Regions from separate parts of the Janthinobacterium goodfellowi genome, predicted to be linked through region 2. Evidence: predicted binding sites of a transcription regulator. Region 2 holds the regulator's gene; the other holds the start of a gene.
What was found. The regulator LexA, encoded in region 2, represses DNA repair genes until DNA is damaged. The targets are predictions, from matches to a motif close to ACTGTATNNNNATACAGT.

Region 1 (7,871 bases), on a different contig from region 2:
AGAAACTCGTGCACCTGCAGCCAGGGCAGGGCGGGTGCATCGCCGCCGCAATAGAAGGCCTGGGCGCGGTAGGCCAGCGGCATGAAACCGCTGTCGATATCGTTCAGGCGGATGGCGCCGCGCGCGGGCAGCAGGGCTCCGCCCGCCAGCTTCAGCAGGGTTGTCTTGCCGGCCCCGTTCGCGCCGCGCAGCCAGGTGACGCCGGGGCCGAATTGCTGGTTGAACCCCTGGAACACGCTGTGCGTGGGGAAGTGAAAATCGAGGTGCTCGATGTGCAGCACGGGAGAAGGCAGGTTCAATTCCATAATTCGCTTCCGATGGCGCTCAAGGCAAGGATGGAGAAAACGACGAGGGCGACGCGGCCGCGCGCCGTCAGGCGGGGCAGGCCGACGATGGCCAGCAGGGCCGCGCCGGCCGTGAGGGCGTACACCCTGGTCACGCGCTGCTGCAAGGCATCGGGATCGGTGGCGTACAGCAAGACAGCGCCCGCCAGCAGCACGGCAAAGGCGGGCAGCAGGCTGGCCGCGCAAGCCAGGCGCGTCAGGGCCGTGCTGGCCAGGGGCCAGGCGTTCAGCACGGGGCGCAGCACGGCGATCTGCTCGCGCACGGCCTTGTCGCCCCGGTCCGTCACGATGATCAGGCTGGCGCTGGCCAGCAAACCGAGCAGCGGCGCGGGCAGCAGGGGCGCGCGCAGCAGCCATGCCAGCATGCTGGCGCCCGCCGTGGCCAGCAGCACGCTTTGCTGCAGGCCGATCACATTCTCGTTGCGCCAGAACGGCAGCCAGAACAGCTGGCGCCACAGGAACAGGGTAGACCAGCGTGGACGTTGCGGCACGTATGCCGTCATCGTGGGCGGGCGCGCCTTTTGTGCGGGCCGCGGCGCGCGCAGGCGCTGCGCCACGATGAGCGTCGTCAGCAGCCAGGCCAGCAGCCAGGCGGCGAGGGTGGCTGCCATGCCGGGCGCGGCAACCGGGTGCAGCCAGGGCGGCGACTGCAGCAGCCAGATGCCGGCAGAGACGGCATAGGCAAGGCCCAGCGGCAGCATCAGCATGCCGGCCACGGCGATATCGGCTTGCCAGCGCAGGCGCGGCGGCAAGGGCAGCTGGCGCAGCCAGGCGGCGGTATGCGCCGGCAACAATCGCTTGCGCAGCAGCCAGGCGGGCAGGCAGGTGAGCACGGTCTGCGTGACGATGATGCCCAGTGCGGCGGGCCAGGGCTGGTTCGCGGCGAGAAAGCCGGGCAGGGCGATGACGCTGAGCAAGCCCAGCAGGACGGGGCCGGCCAGGAACACGAGAATTTCCATGGAACTGGCCAGGCTGGCGGCAAATTGCAGCAAAGCATGATGGGCCAGGCGCAGCCGCAGGGCGATATAGGGAGGAGTACTACGGGGCAAGCGCATGCGAGCAGGGGCGGAGTCAGGGTAGCGCTGATTCTAGTGCATTTGCTGTTCCAGAATGGGAAAAGCCCTTCGGTTCCAGGAACCAAAGGGCTTTTCTTTTATTGGCGGAGCGGACGGGACTCGAACCCGCGACCCCCGACGTGACAGGCCGGTATTCTAACCAACTGAACTACCACTCCAAGCTCGTATGATCTGTGTTGCTGATCCATGAAGCACTGGATAATTTTCTGTATTGGTGGTGGGTGCTGAGAGGCTCGAACTCCCGACCTACGCCTTGTAAGGGCGCCGCTCTACCAACTGAGCTAAGCACCCGCATACCCAGAAAACTATCCCGACGTTTGTCACCACGTCTGGAAGAGGCACTATTATAGGGGGCGCTTTCGCCCTTGTGCAACTATTCTTGAGGGGGAATGGCAGTTTTTTTGCTGAAAAGCGCAAAAATGTTCAAGGAAGGGAGTATTGGCGTGATTTCTGCTGCTGAAATGGGAAAAGCCCTTCGGTTCCAGGAACCAAAGGGCTTTTCTTTTATTGGCGGAGCGGACGGGACTCGAACCCGCGACCCCCGACGTGACAGGCCGGTATTCTAACCAACTGAACTACCACTCCAAGCTCGTATGATCTGTGTTGCTGATCCATGAAGCACTGGACAGTTTTCTGATTTGGTGGGTGCTGAGAGGCTCGAACTCCCGACCTACGCCTTGTAAGGGCGCCGCTCTACCAACTGAGCTAAGCACCCGTTGCTTGTCTCAGAAAACCATCCCGACGTTTGTCACCACGTCTGGAAGAGGCGCTATTATAGGATGGCTAAAATCCTTCTGCAAGCGCTTTTTTCACATTATTCCGTGATATCCCACTGGGACAGCATCCACGCCATATTGAAGGCGTTTTCCTGGATGGCGTTGTAGCGGCCCGAAGCGCCGCCGTGGCCGGCGCCCATATTCGTTTTCAGCAGCAATGGATTGCTGTCCGTCTTGTACGCGCGCAACTTGGCAACATATTTCGCCGGTTCCCAGTACATGACCTGGCTGTCGTTCAGGCCCGTCGTCACCAGCATGGCGGGATAATTCTTGCGTGCAATGTTGTCGTAAGGCGAGTAGCTGAGCATGTAGTCGTAGGCAGCCTTCTGGTTCGGGTCGCCCCATTCCAGGTACTCGCCCGTCGTCAGGGGCAGGCTGGCATCCATCATGGTGTTCATCACGTCGACAAACGGGACGGCCGCGTGCACGGCGTGGAACAGCTCGGGGCGCATGTTGACGACGGCGCCCATCAGCAAGCCGCCTGCGCTGCCGCCCTGGATGATCAGGCGGTTCGGGCTGGTCCATTTTTCGCGCACCAGGTAGTCGGCGCTGTCGATGAAGTCATGGAAGGTGTTTTTCTTCTTCATCAGCATGCCGTCTTCATGCCACGCTTCGCCCATGTCGGTGCCGCCGCGGATATGCGCTTGCGCATAGATGACGCCGCGCTCCAGCAGGCTGATGCGGCTGATGGAAAAAGTGGCTTCCGTCGAGATGCCATACGAACCATACGAGTACAGCAGCAGCGGCGCAGAACCGTCGAGCTTGACGCCCTTCTTGTAGACGACCCACAGCGGCACTTGCACGCCATCGCGCGCTGTCACCCACAGGCGCTGCGTGGTGTAGCGGTTGCCGTCAAAGCCGCCGACGATTTCCTGCTGCTTCAGTACCGTGCGCTGGCCATCCTTCATGCTGACATCGATGATGGTGGGCGGCGTGACAGGCGACTGGTACGACATGCGAAATTGCGTGGCCGAAAACTCCGGCGTACCGACGGCCGTGGCCAGGTAGACGGGGTCGTCGAACTGCACCGTCTTCCAGTTTTTTTGCGCAAAATCAAAGATGCGCGCGCGGTTCAGGGCGCGCGCCTTTTCCATCACCACCAGGTAGCCCTGGAAGACGTCGATGGACTGGATCACGGCATCCTTGTTGTGCGGCACGACGCTCTTCCAGTTCTTCGGCTGCGGCGCAGACAGGGGCGCGCTGACGACGCGGAAATTCTTCGCATCCTTATTGGTGAGAATGTACAGTTGGCCGTCGCGGTGCTCGATGCCGTAGCGGTGGCCTTTTTCGCGTTTCAGCACGCTCTGGAAACTGCCTTGCGGCTTGCTCGTTGGCAACAGCAGCACTTCGGTCGTATCCGTGCTGCCCGAGGTGAGCACGAAGAACTGCCTGTCGTGCGTGCGGTCCACGTGGATGGCGAACTGTTCCACCGGCTCGTGGTAGACCTGTTGCGGCGCGCCGCCCAGGGCCAGGCGGAACACGCGGTCCGAGCGCTTGGTGGTGGCGTCTTCCTGCGCCAGCATCAGGGTGGCATTGTCCGCCGCCCAGGCCAGGGACGTCACGCGTGGCATGCTGTCTGTGAGCAACTTGCCTGTCTTCAAATCCTTGACATGCAGCTCGTACTGGCGGAAACCCGTCGTGTCGGTGGTGTAGGCCAGCAATTGTTCATTCGGGCTGATGGCAAACGCGCGCACGGCAAAGAATTTGTGGCCTTCGGCCAATTGATTCTGGTCCAGCAGGATTTCTTCAAACGCCTGCGCATCGTAGGCGCCGCTGGCGCCGACGGGGCGGCGGCAGTGAATTGGATATTGCTTGCCCGCTTCCACGCGCGTGTAATAGTAAAAGTTGCCCTGGCGCGCAGGCACGGACAGGTCCACTTCCTGCATGCGTCCCTTGATTTCCGCATACACCTTGTCGGCCAGCGGCTGTATCGGGGCCGTGACGGCTGCCGTGTAGGCGTTTTCCGCATTCAGGTAGTCGATCACGGCAGGATCGGTCTTCTTTTGCAGCCAGCGGTAGTCGTCCGTGACGACGGTGCCGTGGCGCGTTTCCTGCCAGGCCGTCTTGGCGGCGACCGGCGCGGTGGCGGCGGCATCGGCGGCCAGCGCGGATGGCGCCAGCATGGACAGCAGGATGGATGAGCAGACGGCCAGGCGGCGCAAAGCTTGATGGGCTGTAGACAAGGCAACTCCTTTTTATAGTCGTGTCAGGATTGTAATCTTGCTATTGAGAAAAGCAACTGCGGAGCGCATGCGTTTCAACTTGCATCCATGGGCATTTCCAGCGATACTGTATATAATTACAGTATCTCGCCGCGAGGTGTCCTTGACCACATCTGCCTCCCCACTTCCCGAGCCGCCCGCCGCGCGCCGCTGGATCGCCCACCTGGACATGGACGCCTTCTTTGCCTCCGTGGAATTGTTGAAATATCCGCAATTGCGTGGCGAAGCCGTCGTCATCGGCGGCGGGCGCTTACAGCAACCGGTGCTGCAGGAAGATGGCACGCGGCAGTTTGCACGCATGCGCGACTATGTGGGGCGCGGCGTCGTGACCACGTCGACGTATGCGGCGCGCAAGTTTGGCGTGTTTTCCGCCATGGGCATCATGAAGGCGGCGAAACTGGCGCCCGACAGCATCCTGCTGCCCGCCGATTTCGAGGCTTACCGCGACTATTCGGCCCGCTTCAAGCAAGCCGTGGCCCAGTTGTGCCCCATCATCCAGAACGTGGGCATCGATGAAATCTATGTCGACCTGACCGAACATGGCGAGCAGGCGCCGGCCATGGCGGCGCGCCTGAAGGCGGCCGTGTTCGAGGCGACGGGCCTGTCGTGCTCGATCGGCCTGGCGCCGAACAAATTGCTGGCAAAAATCTGTTCCGACTTGGAAAAACCCGACGGGCTCACCATTTTGTCGCCCGAAGATGTGGAAACGCGGGTCTGGCCCTTGCCGGCGAAAAAGATCAATGGCATCGGCCCGAAAGCCACGGCCAAGCTGGAAGCGCTGGGCATTATCACCATCGGCGAGCTGGCGCAAGCCGACATGGCCATGCTGCGCACGCAGTTCGGCGACCTGTACACGGGCTGGCTGCGCCAGGCGGCGCTGGGCATCGACGAGCGGCCCGTGCAGACGAGCCGGGAAACCAAGTCCGTCAGCCGCGAAACGACGTTCGAGCGCGACTTGCAGGTGGTGCGCGACCGCGCCACCCTGTCGGAAAAGCTGGAAAGCCTGTGCACGCGCGTGGCGGGCGACCTCGACAAGCAGTCGCTGGCGGGGCGCACGGTGGGCATCAAGCTGCGCTTCGAGGATTTCAGCACGGTGACGCGCGACATCACCCTGCCCAGTGCCACGGCGGACGCCGCCGCCATCCTGCGCGCCAGCCGCGACTGTTTGCGGCGCGTGCCATTTGACAAGAAAATCCGCCTGCTGGGCGTGCGCATCTCGACCTTGTCCGATCCGGCCGTCGTGACGCGGCAGGCGCCAGCACAGGCGGAGCTGTTTCCCGCCCTGTAGCGGCGTTTCCTACAAGATACATACCGCGCCAGACGGCGCTTTTGACGGCATTTTCACGTCGAAAGTGTAGAATGGCGTTCCCCTGGCACTACTGAAACAAACGGAAGACAAAAACTATGTGGTTCAAGAATCTTCAGATTTACCGCCTGCCCGCACCGTGGGCTTACACGCCAGAACAACTGGAAGAGGCCTTGTCCTCGAACAAATTTACGCCGGCGACCAGCATGGATCTGATGCGCCAGGGCTGGGATACGCCGCGCCCGAACGGCGGCCTGGTCCACGTGGTCAACAAACAGATGCTGATTCTGCTGGGCACGGAAAAGAAATTGCTGCCAGCGACCGTCATCAACCAGGTCGCCAAGGCCCGCGCCGCCGAGATGGAAGAAGCGCAAGGCTTTGCGCCTGGCAAGAAAGCCATGAAGGAATTGAAGGAACGCGTGTCCGACGAACTGCTGCCGCGCGCCTTCAGCATCCGCAGCAATGTCTGGACGTGGATCGATCCCGTCAATGGCTGGCTGGTGGTCGATGCCGCCAGCCCGGCGAAAGCCGATGAAGTCATCAAGCTGCTGTTGAAAGCCGTCGACAAGCTGCCGCTGGAAAGCCTGCGCGTGCAGCGCTCGCCCGTGGCGGTGATGACGGAGTGGCTGCAGGCGGACGACGCGCCGGCCGGCTTCACGGTCGACATGGATACGGAATTGCGCGCCACGGGCGAGAGCAAGGCCACCGTGCGCTACGTGCGCCACACGCTGGAAGCGGACGACGTGCGCCGCCACATCGCGGCCGGCAAGCAGTGCACGCGCCTGGCCATGACGTGGAACGACAAGATCTCGTTCGTGCTGACGGAGTCGCTGGCCATCAAGAGCGTCAAGCCGCTCGACGTGATCAAGGAAACGGAATCGAGCACGAAGAACGACGAAGAACGTTTCGACGGCGACGTGATGCTGATGACGGGCGAGCTCTCCAAGCTGATGGCCGACGTGGTCGAGGCATTGGGCGGCGAAGCGACGGCATAACAGCAGGCATGCTGGTACGGAAAAGGAGCTGCGGCTCCTTTTTTTTCGCCTGGGCAATATGCGGATGCATAAAAAAAGCGCCTTGCACGGTGAAGTGCAAGGCGCTTTCGGACAAGCTAATTCACAACGTCAAATTAGAACTTGTAGTTGCCGGTGATGTAGAACGAACGCATCATTGGATCGGCGTAGCGTGGGTCGAAGCCAACCTGGTGGCCCGACGAGGCGCGCAGCGACAGCGGCGGTGCACGGTCGAACAGGTTTTTGATACCTGCGCGGATCGTGGTTTGCTTGTCAAAGGCGAAACGTGCTTGCCAGTCGAACGTCGTGTACGACGGTACTTGCAGGCGGAAGTTTTTCTCTTCTTTTTTGCTTGCCAGGTTGTATACGGTCGCGGCTGCATCGGTGTAGCCGTTACGGTAGTTGACCGTGACCGTGTTGCTCAGGCGGCCAGTATCCAACGTCGTCGTCAGCTTCATCAGGTTGCGGAACGTGACTTCGTTGGTGTCGCCGAAGAAGTTCATGTTGCTGGTGAACACGTTGTCGCTGCCTGCCTTGGTGTAGTTGGCGTGCAACATGTGCGTACCGCTCAATTGGGCGGTCAGCTTGCCGAAGTCAAACTTGTGGTTGGCCGACAGATCCCAGTCGATACCACGGTATTCCTTCTTGCCGATGTTGACCGACAGTTTCTTGAACGCGTAGTAGGTATCGCCGGTCGATGGCTCCTGGTAGGTCGTGAAGCTTGTTGCGTACTTGACCGGATCGGCAAATGCCTGCTCTTCGGTGATTTCCGATACGGCATTGCGCAGTTTCACATCCCACAGATCGGCGCCGAACGAGAAGGCCGAGCTAGGCTCGACACGGAAGCCCAGGGTGAACTGCTTCGATTTTTCCGATTGCAGATCCGGGTTGCCTTGCGAGACGGCGTTGTATTGCGTTGCTTCCGCGCGGCACAGTGGCGTACCTGGGTATGGGCAGTCAAATTTCTTGGCGGTAAAGCTGGCGTTGACCAGCGGCTGAGCGATCTCCAGCATGCTTGGCGCCTTGAAGCCCGTGCCGTAGGAACCGCGGATCAGCACGGTCTGTACCGGCTGCCAGCGTGCCGATACCTTGTAGGTATTGGCGCTGTCTTTTTTGCCGACGGTTTTGTTGTTC
Region 2 (7,871 bases):
GGGGCGGCCAATGGAATTGCCAGTGCTGCTGAGTCTTAGTCGCCTTGGTAAAGCGCCAGGCCACCACTGTAATTGCCAAATTTGGTGTACTGCCCCATGAAGGTGAGGCGGATGCTGCCGATTGGGCCGTTACGCTGTTTACCGATGATGATTTCGGCCGTTCCCTTGTCCGGCGAGTCGGGGTTATACACCTCGTCGCGGTAAATGAACAGGATCACGTCGGCATCCTGCTCGATAGCGCCCGATTCGCGCAAGTCGGACATGACGGGACGTTTATTGGGACGTTGTTCCAGCGAGCGGTTCAGCTGGGACAGCGCGATCACGGGACAACCGAGTTCCTTCGCCAGGCCTTTCAAGCCCCGCGAAATCTCGGAAATCTCCGTGGCGCGGTTATCGCCCGGCGTATTGGCCGACATCAGTTGCAAGTAATCGACGATGATCAGGCCCAGCTTGCCGCACTGGCGCGACAGGCGGCGCGAGCGGGCGCGCAATTCGATCGAGTTGAGCGCCGGCGTTTCATCGATGTACAACTGCGCGTCGTTCATCTTCTGGATCGCATTCGTCAGGCGCGGCCAGTCTTCGTCGTTCAGGCGGCCCGTGCGCAGGCGGTGCTGGTCGAGCTGTCCGACGGAGCCGAGCATACGCATGGCCAGCTGGGCGCCGCCCATCTCCATCGAGAACACGGCCACGGGCAAGCCGCTGTCGATGGCCACGTTTTCGCCGATGTTGACGGAAAACGCCGTCTTGCCCATCGACGGACGGCCCGCCACGATCACCAGGTCGCCCGGCTGCAGACCGGAGGTCATGCGGTCGAGGTCGATGAAACCGGTGGGCACGCCCGTGATTTCACTCTGGTTGTCGCGGCTGTACAGCTCGTCAATGCGCTCGACCACCTGCGTCAGCAGGGGCTGGATGGCGGTCCAGCCCTGGGCGCCGCGCGCGCCTTCTTCGGCGATGGCGAAAATCTTCGACTCGGCCTCGTCAAGCATCTGCTTGACTTCCTTGCCTTGCGGGCTGAAGGCCGTGCCGGAGATATCGTCGGCGACGGTGATGAGTTTGCGCAGCACGCCGCGGTCGCGCACGATCTCGGCGTAGCGCCGGATGTTCGCGGCCGATGGCGTGTTTTGCGCCATGGCGTTCAGGTAAGCGAGTCCGCCCACATCATCGGCCTTGCCGAGCTGGGTCAGGGTTTCAAAAACAGTAATGACATCGGCTGGCTTGGAAGCGTTAACCATCTTGACGATTTGCTCGAAGATGATGCGATGGTCATAGCGATAGAAATCCTCCGCATGCATGAAGTCGGCGATGCGGTCATAGGCGGCATTGTCGCGCAGCAGACCACCGATAACGGATTGTTCTGCTTCGATCGAATGCGGCGGAATACGGAGGGAATCCAGTTGCGGATCAGAGGGGGCGTTCATGGCGCGAATTATACCCGCTTCGGCGTGCTGGCAAAAATAAAGGGCTGAAAATGAGCGAAAAAAAGGCCACAAAAAAGCCGGGCGAACCCGGCTTTTCATAGTGCGGCAGCGCTTGCGGGCCAGGCCCGCAGACGATTACGCGTTCGCGTCTGGAACGACAGCGATAACAACTTCCACGACCACGTCGGTGTGCAGAGCAACCGAAACGTTGTGCTCGCCAACGATCTTCAGCGGGCCGGTAGGCATGCGGATTTGTGCTTTTTCAACAGCAAAACCTTGCTTGGTCAGCGCTTCAGCGATGTCGAAGTTGGTGACGGAACCGAACAGACGGCCATCGACGCCAGCTTTTTGAGCGACTTGAACGGTCAGGCCGCTCAGTTTTTCGCCCTGGGCTTGCGATGCGGCCAGTTTGGCGGCAGCAGCTTTTTCCAGTTCGGCGCGCTTGACTTCGAATTCAGCCACAGCGGTTGCCGTAGCACGACGTGCCAGGCGTTGTGGGATCAGGAAGTTACGTGCGTAACCGTCTTTGACTTTGACGACTTCGCCGAGGTTACCGACGTTAACAACTTTTTCTAACAGAATGATTTGCATAGTTCTTCTCCAGGAATATCTGACCGATTAAGCGTGGTGCAGATCGGTGTATGGCAGCAGCGCGAGGAAGCGAGCGCGCTTGATTGCGGTGTCGACTTGGCGCTGGTAGTGCGCTTTGGTACCGGTCAGGCGTGCTGGCATGATCTTGCCGTTTTCCTGGACGAAGTCTTTCAGCGTGTCGACGTCTTTGTAGTCGACTTGCTCAACGTGAGCTGCCGTGAAGCGGCAGAACTTCTTACGTTTGAACAAAGGGTTTTGCTGTTTGCGTTTTTCTTTAAGCTTGAGCTTATTTTTGTCGAACTTTTTACCGAATGCCATGTCAGGCTCCTGTATCTAAAATGCGCTAGTCAGAATTGACTGCACTAAAATCAATGATGTGAAACACCAAACTCTTGCTGTTGCGGCTCTTCCTGGCCAGGAAACCCGTGAACTGATACACCCCGCCCAAGCTTGCCTGGCTGAACCTGCCTGAAATTTCGCCAGCGGCTAGCGCGGCAACATCAAACTCGGTCAAACGGGCAATCCCTGCTTCCATCTGCTGCGAACTGTGTTGCAATACTGCATTCACAATCGGCAGCCCTGCCGGGGTATAGCGCAATATTTCGCGCTCGGCAATGATGGCGGTGACTTGTAGCTGGTTCAGCGCACGATCCTGGTCAAGAATTAAGCTGCTGCTGCGGCTGGAGCGGCTGCTGGTGCTTCGGTGCGGTGGCTTTTGGCCGCGTCTTCGCGTTGTACCGATTTCATCATCGGCGAAGGAGCTGTTTCAGCTTTCTTCATTTTAACGGTCAGGTGACGCAACACGGCATCATTGAATTTGAATGCTGTTTCCAACTCGACCAGGGTCTCGTTGTCGCATTCGATGTTCAGGCAGATGTAGTGTGCTTTAGGCAGCTTTTGGATCGAGTAAGCCATTTGACGGCGGCCCCAATCTTCCACGCGGTGAACCGAACCGCCGCGGGTGGTTACGCTGGCTTTGTAGCGTTCGATCATCGCGGGCACTTGCTCGCTTTGGTCCGGATGGACGATAAAGACTATTTCATAATGACGCATGCAAACTCCTTCAGGTCGGATTGATAATCGCCCACCCCGGCGTCAAGACGGGTGTGGGAAGGTCAGCCGAAGATTATAACCGCCTTTTGCAAACGTTTCAATCATTCCTTCCACCAGCGCGCGAAAAGGCCGCGCGCCACCGCACTTTCCGCCCGTGGACAAGTATTTCTTGCGAAATTCGCCGAAAACACGGAAATCCCCTTGCATAGTGGACGATACTGTACAAAAATACAGACTGTTCATATAGACAGCATTTCAGTATGCACCCACCGCTCATGATCAAGCTGACAGCACGACAAGAACAAATCCTGAACCTGATCAAGGACGCGATTGAAAACACGGGCTTTCCTCCCACCCGTGCCGAAATCGCCAATGAACTGGGTTTCAAATCGGCCAATGCGGCCGAAGAGCATTTGCAGGCCCTGGCCCGCAAGGGCGCCATCGAGATTTCGCCCGGCACCTCGCGCGGCATCCGCCTGATCGGCGCGGCGGCCGAAGCGCCGCCATCGAAAGTGCCGGCGGCGCTGCTGATGTCGCTGCCCCTGATCGGCAGGGTGGCGGCCGGTTCGCCCATCCTGGCCCAGGAAAACCTGGAAGCGAGCTACAACGTGGACCCGGCCCTGTTTTCGGCCAAGCCCGACTTCCTGCTGAAGGTACGCGGCTGGTCCATGCGCGACGCCGGCATCATGGATGGCGATTTACTGGCCGTCAAGAAGGTCGACAGCGCCAAGAACGGCCAGATCGTCGTCGCCCGCATCGGCGACGAAGTCACCGTCAAGCGCTACAAGAAGACGGGCTCCGTCATCGAACTGCTGCCGGAAAACCCGGACTTCAAGGTCATCACCGTGTCGCCGGAAGATGAATTCGCCCTGGAAGGCCTGGCCGTGGGCTTGATGCGCAGCTGGCATTAAACGACTGCACACAAAAAGGGCCGCAACAGCATGACTGTTGCGGCCCTTTTCATTTGTCCGGCGACTTATACATCGAGTGCCTGGCGGAAATCCTCGAGCAGATCCACCTCATCCTCGATGCCGACGGAGACGCGGATCAGCGATTCGGCGATGCCCATGCTGGCGCGCCGCTCGGCACCCATCTCATAGAAGATCGTATGGGCGACTGGAATGACCAGGGTGCGCGTGTCGCCGAGGTTGCTCGCTGGAATGGCCAGATTCAAACGATTGAGGAAATCGAAGCAGTCGATGCCATCCTTCAATTCAAAGCTGAACAGCGAACCATAGCTGCGGAACAAGTCCGTCGCCAGCGCGTGCTGCGGGTGCGACGCCAAGCCCGGGTAATGCACGGCCGCCACGCGCGGGTCGGCGGCCAGCATGGTGGCCAGCGCCAGGGCGTTCGAACAGGTACGGTCCATGCGCAAGGCCATGGTTTCCGCGCCGACGGCGATATGGTGCGCCGCTTCCGGCCCCAGCGAGGCGCCGAAGTCGCGCAAGGCCTTGGCGCGGATTTGCGCGATGCCCCACTGCACGGGCGCCGCCTTCTTGTAATTCTCGAAAATATTCGGATAGCGCGTCCAGTCGAACACGCCCGTGTCCGTCAAGCTGCCGCCCAGCGCATTGCCGTGGCCGCCGATGGATTTCGTCAGCGCATTGACCACGAGGCCCGCGCTCACGGCTTTCGGGCGGAACAAATACGGCGTCGTCATGGTGTTGTCGACGATGTACAAGATGCCCTTCTCGCGGCACAACTCGCCGATCTTTGCCAGGTCGGCGATCTGCGTGCGCGGATTGGCGATGGTTTCCACGAACACGATGCGCGTGGCCGGCGTGATGGCGGCCGCCACGTTGGCCACCTCGGTGGCGTCGACGAAAGACACGCCGATGCCCTGGCCCGTCACCGTTTGCCACAGGCTGTTGGTGTTGCCAAACAAAAAGGCCGACGACACGACATGGTCGCCCGCGCGCAGCAAGGACTGCACCACGGCGCCGATGGCGCCCATGCCGGTGGCGAAGCACAGGGTCGCCACGCCATCTTCCATGTTGTTGACCTTGTCTTCCAGCGCGGACACGGTGGGGTTGCCCTGGCGGCCATAGCGGAAGCCCGGCTCCTTGCCCTGGAATACGGAAGCGAGCTGGCGCGCATCGCCATAGCCGAACGCGACGGAGGTGTGCACGGGCTTGTGCAGCGAGCCATGCTCGATGCCCTTGCGGCGGTCGTTATGCAGGATGGTGGTGGTAAAGCCGTAGTTTTTTTTATCGTTCATGATCGCGGAGCAAAAAAAGCCCGGCGCTAGCCGGGCAAGATGATTACGCTTCTGTCGTTGCCAGGTTCAGGTTCAGCTGGGAACGCGGCGTATCTTCGGGTGCTGCCGCCTTCGGATGGTGGCGCGCATATTCCAGGCGGTCCAGATATTCCTGCGACACGTCGCCCGTCACGTACACGCCGTCGAAGCACGAGGCCTCGAAGTTGGTCAGGGCCGGGTTGACGTCGGCGATCGCCTGCTTGAGCGCGCCGATATCCTGATAGACCAGGTAATCGGCCGTGATTTCGCGGCACACTTCTTCCGTCGTGCGGCCGTAGGCGATCAGCTCGTCGCGCGTCGGCATGTCGATGCCGTACACGTTCGGGAAGATCACCGGTGGCGCGGCCGAGGCGAAGATGACTTTCGTCGCGCCCGCTTCACGCGCCATCTGCACGATTTCACGGCTGGTGGTGCCGCGCACGATGGAATCGTCGACCAGCAAGACCACTTTATCCTTGAATTCGGAGGGAATCGCGTTGAGCTTCTGGCGCACGGATTTCTTGCGCGCCGCCTGGCCCGGCATGATAAAGGTGCGGCCAATGTAGCGGTTCTTGATGAAGCCTTCGCGATACTCGATGTTCAGCGCCATGGCCAGCTGGATGGCGGCCGGACGCGAGGAATCGGGAATCGGCATGACCACGTCGATATGCACGCCAGGCAGTTCGGCGCGGATCTTCTCGGCCAGGTATTCACCCATTTTCAGGCGCGTGGCGTACACGGAGGCGCCGTCGATGACGGAGTCGGGACGGGCCAGGTAGACGAATTCGAACACGCACGGGTTCAGGCTGGCGTTGTCGGCGCACTGGGCGCTGTGCAATTTCTTGTCGGCATCGATAAAGACGGCTTCGCCGGGACCGATGTCGCGCACGAAGCGGAAGCCCATGCCTTCCAGAGCCACGGATTCGGAAGCGATCAGGTATTCGGGACCCTGCTCCGTTTCATTGATGCCCAGGCACAGCGGACGGATGCCGTGCGGGTCGCGGAAGGCCAGCAAGCCCACGCCGGCGATTTGCGCGACGGCCGCGTAACCACCCTTGACGCGGCGGTTCAGCACGGTAACGGCCTTGAAGATGGCTTCCGGGTCCAGGTTCAGGCCCGTCGTCGCTTCCTGGATTTCATGCGCGAGCACGTTGAGCAGCACTTCCGAGTCGGAATCGGTATTGATGTGGCGGCGGTCGTTCTTGAACATTTCCAGCTTCAACTGTTCCCAGTTGGTCAGGTTGCCATTGTGCGCCAGGGTGATGCCGAACGGCGCATTCACATAGAACGGTTGCGCTTCCTCTTCGCTCGACGAACCGGCCGTCGGGTAGCGGCAATGACCGATGCCCGAGTTGCCTTGCAGCGAACGCATGTTGCGCGTACGGAAGACGTCACGTACGAGGCCGTTGGCCTTGTGCATGGAAAACATACTGCTGTGATTGGTCGCAATCCCTGCCGCGTCCTGACCGCGATGTTGCAGAAGCAACAATGCATCATAGAGCAATTGATTGACAGGTTGATGGGAAACGACGCCGACGATGCCACACATGGTGTGCTCCTAAACTGTGCTACTGATTTTAAAAAAAATTCAAAATTTCACATGCTGCGCGTAAGCGGCAGGCAGATAAGGCTTGATGGCGCGCGCGCCCTGCTCCGCGAGCGGGCTGAGCTGCGCGTTTTTCCAGAATGGCTGCTGCGGTATGGACGTCATGCCACACAAGATGACGGCGGTCAGCACGATCACAAGGCCCCGCGCCACGCCGAACAGGCTGCCCAGGGTGCGGTCGGCCAGGCTCAAGCCCGTCACCTTGACGAGCGCGTCGACCGTCATGGACAGCAATCCCATCAAGATGCGCACGCCGATGAACAGCACCACGAAGGCCAGCAATAAACGGATGGCTTCGCCCGGCACGGCTTCCGGCAGGAATTTCGCCAGGGTGGCGCCATAGGCGTTGGCAATGACGAACGCCACGATCCAGCTGACCAGGGACAGTATTTCCTTGACCAGGCCGCGCATCATGCTGATCAGCACGGACGTCACCAGCACGAACAGCACCAGGTAATCGAAGATCGTCACGCGCGTTCAGCCTTGCATCGTCACGCCGGCACCAGCGAGCCGCCCAGGCCCAGCTTTTGCAGCTTGGCGCGCGTCTTTTCCGCGTCTTCGCGGCTGCCGAACGGGCCAACCCGCACGCGGATGCGCTCGCCAGCAGGGCTGGAGACTTTCTGCGTGTACGACTTGATGCCCGCTTCGCGCAGCTTGTCCTGCAATTCATCGACCTTGTCCTGCGTCGCCAGCGCCGCCACCTGCACCACGAACTTGCCGCTGCCGGCATCGTGCGCTTTGTCCTGCACCTTCTCTTGCGGCTTGTCTTGCGGCTTGCCTTCCAGGATCGCCAGCGCGCGCGCGGCATCGTCGGCCGATTGCGCCGGCTTGGCAGGCTTCGGTTCAGGCTTGGCTTCCGGTTTTACCTCATGCTTGGGTTCCGGCTTGGTCTCGGGCTTGGGCTCGTGTTTCGGCTCCGGCTTGGCTTCGTGCTTCGGCTCGGGTTTCGGTTCCGGTTTCGGCT

Region 1: a site for LexA is predicted at 4,485-4,502, ahead of dinB (DNA polymerase IV). Genes of this name have one in related genera too.

Annotation. Positions count from the first base shown of each region.
Region 1 is NZ_JBNYXN010000009.1:99,787-107,657, reverse strand. Features, by position in the region: gene ACQ4WQ_RS26645 (ABC transporter ATP-binding protein) at 1-305, opposite strand, end outside; gene ACQ4WQ_RS26640 (hypothetical protein) at 296-1,393, opposite strand; tRNA gene ACQ4WQ_RS26635 (tRNA-Asp) at 1,502-1,578, opposite strand; tRNA gene ACQ4WQ_RS26630 (tRNA-Val) at 1,636-1,711, opposite strand; tRNA gene ACQ4WQ_RS26625 (tRNA-Asp) at 1,929-2,005, opposite strand; tRNA gene ACQ4WQ_RS26620 (tRNA-Val) at 2,060-2,135, opposite strand; gene ACQ4WQ_RS26615 (S9 family peptidase) at 2,235-4,379, opposite strand; gene dinB (DNA polymerase IV) at 4,522-5,706, shown strand; gene ACQ4WQ_RS26605 (recombination-associated protein RdgC) at 5,823-6,719, shown strand; gene ACQ4WQ_RS26600 (TonB-dependent receptor) at 6,854-7,871, opposite strand, start outside.
Region 2 is NZ_JBNYXN010000001.1:631,476-639,346, reverse strand. Features, by position in the region: gene ACQ4WQ_RS02905 (replicative DNA helicase) at 36-1,421, opposite strand; gene rplI (50S ribosomal protein L9) at 1,557-2,012, opposite strand; gene rpsR (30S ribosomal protein S18) at 2,040-2,330, opposite strand; gene priB (primosomal replication protein N) at 2,356-2,655, opposite strand; gene rpsF (30S ribosomal protein S6) at 2,676-3,065, opposite strand; gene lexA (transcriptional repressor LexA) at 3,341-3,976, shown strand; gene ACQ4WQ_RS02875 (cystathionine gamma-synthase family protein) at 4,042-5,283, opposite strand; gene purF (amidophosphoribosyltransferase) at 5,327-6,850, opposite strand; gene ACQ4WQ_RS02865 (CvpA family protein) at 6,890-7,378, opposite strand; gene ACQ4WQ_RS02860 (SPOR domain-containing protein) at 7,399-7,871, opposite strand, start outside.